Regions from separate parts of the Bombilactobacillus sp. ESL1092 genome, predicted to be linked through region 2. Evidence: riboswitches for the same ligand, from Rfam matches in the RefSeq annotation. Region 2 holds a riboswitch; the other holds the start of a gene.

Region 1 (3,185 bases), 550 kb from region 2:
GTCTTGAATTTCTTGACACATTTGTTTGGCGATTTGAGGTGTAAATTGGCGTTGATCAAAGATGATTGTAACATCATCAATTCCAGAAGGCATATGTTCGTAAGAGATATGATATTTATAAAAAATTTGTAGTAATTTGAGTGTGAAGCCCACTTCTTTGTTGAGTAAATAACGGTGCAAATAGAGAGCCACAAAATGGTTGGACGTGGCCACCCCCGTCATTAATTGTTGAGGGTGAAAGTCTTTTTCAGGTACAATTAAAGTTCCTGGTAAATCGGGATGATTAGTATTTTTGACATTAATCGGAATTTGGGCTTGAATGGCCGGAATGAGCGCTTCATCATGAAAAACAGAAAAACCAGCATAGGATAATTCACGTAATTCCCGGTAAGTCATAGTTTTGATAGCTTGAGGATGCTCAACGATTTGGGGATTAGCCGCATAGATAGCGTCGACATCTGTGAAATTTTCATAAAGATCAGCTTGAAATCCCTTAGCTAAAATGGCCCCAGTAATATCAGAACCGCCGCGGGAAAAGGTCGCAATTTGTTGCTTTTCCGTGAGGCCATAAAAACCGGGCACAATATAATATTGGTGTTGGAGCTTAATTTTTTTGAGGTTAAGATAAGTTTGCGGTAAAACTTCAGCATCATGAGGTTGATCACTAACTAATAAACCGAGATCTTGCGGTGATATGTATTGGGCATCAAGATTTTGATGTTGCAAGATCAGGGCTAATAATTGGGCGGTTAACTTTTCACCATGGGCTTTAAACGCGGCGGTTAAATAATCATTATTGGCGAAAGTGGTAATGGGTAAAATGTCTAATTGGTGCTTTAAGTCAGCAATTTGCAGACTCGATAAACCAAAAGTTTGGGCAATTTCGACGTAACGTTGCCAAATTTCGGTCACAATGGGGGTAAAATCCTGATGGTTAATAACTAATTGACTGTATTTGATTAGCAAATCGGTTACTTTGGTATCTTGGGAAAATCTTTTACCGGGAGCGGAAGTGACGATAATGCGGCGCTGAGGATCAGCTCGAATAATGGCAATAATTTTTTGAAATTGTGAACCAGTGGCTAGCGAACTACCACCAAATTTAATAACTTTCATAACTAACGAATTCCTCTCTGCTTGATCAATTATTACCCAATTATTAAAATTATTAGGGGATTAATTTGCATTCTAACATTTATTTTTTAATCTGCAACTACTTATTTTTTAACTATCTGCCGAAATAAATTAAAATAGCTTGACAAATATTTTAATTAATTATAATATTTTACATATCGAAGAGGTCGCAATCAACAAGAGTAACTATAGGAGCTGGTCAGCTGAGAATATAGTGAAAGGGGCGATTGCCGAAGGATTAAGTCCAAAGGCCGGGGCTTAAATTCTGGGACATAATTGAATAAATTATGGACTGTCGTAGAAAAATATCTCTACGGAGCGCTTACGACAAACTAATGCCATAATTTTAGCAATGAATGATGGGTTCTTTTGTTCGAAAGCGAGCAAAAGGACCTTTTTTATTATTAATTTTTATTTTTACTGGAGGTCGCAATCATGCAGTCAGCAATGGCATTAAACGCGCAAGGACATTTGACAATCGGGGGCTGCGATGCCCTGGATTTAGCACATAAATATCAAACACCATTGGTTGTGTATGATGTCGCCAAAATTCGGCAACAAGTTCATCAATTTCAGCAAGCTTTTCAACAAGCCGGCGTTAACGCCACGATTAGTTATGCCAGCAAAGCTTTTGCTGTGAAAGCTATTTATCAAGTGATGCAACAAGAACAAGTACATGTTGATGTAGTTTCTTTAGGAGAAATGATGACGGCATTACAAGCCGGATTTCCCGCCGCGCAGATTAGTTTTCATGGTAATAATAAATCATTAGCAGAATTAAATTACGCCGTGCAAAATCAGATTGGAGTCATCATTGTTGACAATTTTGATGAATTAAACATGTTGACACAATTGCTACACGAAAGTTATCCTCAGCGAAAAGTGGCGATTATGCTACGCATTACGCCTGGTATTTCAGCACATACCCATGAATATGATCAAACTGGGCAAATTGACAGCAAGTTTGGCTTTGATGTGCAATCACAGCAAGCACAAGCTGCCTTACAACAGGCTTTGGCGGAACCACAATTACAAGTTATTGGTTTACATGCCCATATCGGTTCCCAAATCATGGCTGTTGAAGGTTTTGAATTGTTAGTTAAAAAATTATGTCAGTTAGTCGCCAGTTGGTACCAAAAATTTCAATTTGTACCACAAGTCTTAAATCTCGGCGGCGGCTTTGGTATTCAGTATGTCGCAAGTGACGAGGATTTGGCGCCTAAACAATTTGTCCAAGCCATTGTTCAAACATTACAGCAAGCTTGGCCATTAGCCTCACAACCCTTACCGGAAATTTGGATTGAACCGGGACGTTCTTTAGTCGGGGCCGCCGGAGTCAGTCTTTATTCAATTGGAACCCATAAAAAAGTGGCTGGGATTTGTAATTTTGTCACGGTAGATGGGGGCATGGGTGATAATATTCGCCCCGCTTTATACCAAGCGGATTATACTGCTGTGTTAGCGAAAGCACCACAAGCTAAACCAACACAAACGGTAACTATTGCAGGACGTTATTGTGAATCTGGTGATATCTTAGTTAAGAATCAACCTTTACCGCCAACGCAGCCGGGCGATATTTTAGCAATCTTAGATACGGGTGCTTATGGTTATTCAATGGCTTCCAACTATAACCGCGTAGCACGTCCGGCAGTGGTTTTTGCCGAACGTGGGCATAGCCAAGTAGTTGTCAAACGAGAAACACCGATGGATTTACTTCGTTTAGATCAAGATTATCAAGTAACTGGAGAAGAGTGATTTTTGATGAATACACAAGAAATTATTAATTTTATTAGTCAAGCACCTAAGAAAACGCCGGTTCAAGTAGTAATTAAGGGCGATTTATCTAAGTTACAAGCGGTAGCTGGAATTGAAAGCTTTGTCGGTGAGCAAGTCGGAGTTGTTTATGGCGATTATGCTCAGATACAAGAGTTCTTACAAGTTAACCAAAGCGTCATTACAGCTCAACATTTAACAGTAACAGCGCGTAACTCAGCGGTGCCTTTGTTAGATATTCAGAATGTTAATGCGCGGATTGAACCTGGAGCTTTGAT
Region 2 (3,185 bases):
ATAACTCCACCGACAAAAGTCGTCAAAAAAGTCCCAACGCTATGCCAAATACTAAATTTTCCGGTGACAAACGCTGCGAGCGCCAAATTTAAAGCCACTAAGCCCGAGGCATCGTTAAATAACGATTCATTTTCTAAATTCTGCATTAAAGATTCTGGCACTTCAATATCGGCAGTGATGGAAGAAACCGCCACTGCATCGGTAGGCGCCACAATAGCTGTTAAAGCTAAAGCCAAACTTAATGGTAAAGCATCCCACAGCCAGTGAATGAAAAAGCCGCCCACAACAATCGTTAAAATGGCTAGTACAATCGCTAATGACAACACATTACGAAAATTACTTTTTAAACTATGAAAGTCTGTATTCTGACCATCATTAAACATGAGTGGTGCAATAATAATCAAAAAGAAAATTCCGGGTTTTAAATTAAAGTGTGTAAATTCCGGTAGCCAAGACAAAGCAAAACCCGTGGCAATTTGATAAAAAGCTAACGGAATTTTTGGATAAAGTGAATAAATGATATTAGCTGCAATAGTTGCACTAATTAACAACAAGCATGTAAAAAATAATGACACAAATTTCCCCCTTATTGTTGAATAGGCAGCTGTGAGTTAATTATTGGTTGACTGAAGAAAATGGGAACAATAATCTTATTAGCAATACATTAATTGTTCTTTATAACCCCGATACTTGCTGGATTAGCGCTCCAAAAACTTATTAGCTTTAAAAATAGCTAAGGAAATAATCGGTACAATGATCACCGCCGCCAATAATTCTGGCACCCCATTACTGCCAACGACTCCCATGATTGCCCAATTTAATCCTTTAACCGGCACTTTATAAGATGCCGCCATCGCTGAAGCATAAAGAATCCGCATTAAACCTAAAACTAATAATGTATTGGTTAATGCTCCAATAGCAGCAGCGACCACCATTGCTGGCGTTTTACTTTTCAGCTTATTAGATAACCAGCGGTAAACCCAACCAGCAAAGTAGCCAACTAAAATCCGTGGCAAGACCGAGATCACCGGATTGGTAAACACAATCGTGTCCAAAATACTAGACGGCGCTGCATAAGCACGTATTAATGAACCTAACCCCCAAATAAAACCAATCAAAGCTCCATCGTTGGGGCCTAACACAATTGCTGCCACAATAACTGTGATATGAATAATTGTAACATTAAGTACCCCTAAAGGAATATAACCTAAAAATGGCGTCATTGATTGAATCAAAATAATGGCAATCAAAATCGCCCGAATGGCAATTTTATAAGCTTTACTTTTACGCAATGTTTTCTCCCTACCCCAATCATCAAAATCAATTCTTGGTTACTAGATTAAAATCAATAATAAGTATACCATTTTTCAAAAAACTAGCTAGACTTGCGAGCAATTAAAGCTTAGCAGCTGCCAAAACTATACCAATTGTTAAATTAGCCGGTTAAAGCTTATTCAAATGAGTTCTTTTTAACCGAACCATTTTGGATTAATTGACTTTTCACCAATTACCACTACTTGCTTTAAGTTGGCTTGACTTTCCAACAATTTGCGCTAAAATTATAAAGCAAACAATCAAAGAAGAGGTTGCTAAATTTAAGAGTAACGTTCAGTCGATTATGAAGAATCTAAGCCTGAACGTGAAAGGACTTTTAGCCGAAATGGTGTTTAACTTCATTTATTCACTGTTGGGTTCAGATTGAATAAGTCTGAGACTGTCGCAATTAATAACAATTGCGGGGCGCTATCTACGATTTTATACTAGTAGCCTCTTTACGATTTTCGTAAAGAGGCTTTAATCGTTTTTAGAGTCCTTCTCACTTAGGAGGATTTTTTTATGGCAGAAAAAGGTTCACAAGATCACGTACAACGCAATCTTAAAAACCGCCATGTTTCCATGATCGCTTTAGGCGGTTGTATTGGAACTGGTTTATTCATGACCTCAGGTTCGACAATTTCTAAAGCTGGCCCGGGGGGCGGCTTAATCGCCTATCTGGCCATGGGGATCATGGTTTACTTTTTAATGACTAGTTTAGGTGAATTAGCCACTCATTTACCCGTTTCGGGTTCTTTTGCTACCTATAATGCTAAATATGTTGACCCCGCACTAGGCTTTGCGATGGGGTGGAATTACTGGTTCAACTGGGCTATTACTGTTGCGATTGATATCTCGACAGCTGCATTATTGATTCAATACTGGTTGCCCCATACTCCCGGTTGGATTTGGAGTTTACTCATTTTAGTCGTGATCTTTTTGATTAATGCTTTAACCGTTTCTACCTTCGGTGAAACCGAATATTGGTTATCTTTAATTAAAGTGGTGACGGTTATCGTCTTCTTAATCATTGGCTTTGCCATGATTTTAGGAATTATGTATCATCCGGCTGCTGGTTTAAAGAACTTCACTTATAAAAAGGCCCCCTTTGTTGGCGGCTTTCCAGCCATCTTAAATGTCTTCTTAATTGCCGGCTTTTCCTTCCAAGGAACTGAATTAGTTGGTGTAACCGCGGGGGAATCAGAAGATCCAGAACATGCAGTACCGAAGGCCATTAAAGAAGTCTTTTGGCGGATTTTATTATTTTACATTTTATCTATCTTTGTGATTGCTGCTTTAATTCCTTACACCAGCAAGAATTTATTGAGTGCGGCTAATGGTAATATTGCTGTTTCGCCATTTACCCTAGTCTTTAAACGTGCTGGACTAGCTTTTGCCGCCAGCTTAATGAATGCCATTGTTTTAACAGCCGTACTTTCCTCAGCTAATTCTGGTGCTTATGCTTCGACAAGAATGTTATATGCCTTAGCACACGAAAATTACGCTCCTAAAGCGTTTGGCAAAACAACCAAACATGGTATTCCTTTACTGGCTTTAAGCGCTACTATGTTAATTTCTTTATTAACTTTCGCAACCAGCATCTTTGGGCAAAAGATTTATATGTGGTTAGTGGCCGCTTCTGGCTTAACCGGCTTCATCGCTTGGGTTGGCATTGCCTTAAGTCATTATCGTTTCCGGAGAGCCTTTGTGCTACAAGGTCATGATTTAAGTGAACTCAAATACCACGCTAAGTTATTTCCTTTAGGACCAATTATTGCTTTAATTTTGTGTATCCTAGTCATCGGTGGACAAAATATTGATGCCTTTGTACATTGGGATTGGCAGCAAATTGGAATTACTTATATTGGCAT

What was found. A riboswitch is a leader RNA that binds a small molecule or an ion and turns the genes downstream of it on or off. The one in region 2 is predicted to bind lysine.
Region 1: linked by a shared signal. The riboswitch ahead of lysA (diaminopimelate decarboxylase) and the one ahead of AC3B6Y_RS04490 (amino acid permease) in region 2 are both predicted to bind lysine.

The regions. Positions count from the first base shown of each region.
Region 1 covers NZ_CM176594.1:1,523,974-1,527,158, forward strand. The annotation lists gene AC3B6Y_RS07115 (aspartate kinase) at 1-1,116, opposite strand, end outside; lysine riboswitch at 1,288-1,467, shown strand; gene lysA (diaminopimelate decarboxylase) at 1,570-2,889, shown strand; gene dapD (2,3,4,5-tetrahydropyridine-2,6-dicarboxylate N-acetyltransferase) at 2,896-3,185, shown strand, end outside.
Region 2 covers NZ_CM176594.1:977,805-980,989, reverse strand. The annotation lists gene AC3B6Y_RS04500 (cation:proton antiporter) at 1-575, opposite strand, end outside; gene AC3B6Y_RS04495 (ECF transporter S component) at 699-1,292, opposite strand; lysine riboswitch at 1,573-1,754, shown strand; gene AC3B6Y_RS04490 (amino acid permease) at 1,837-3,185, shown strand, end outside.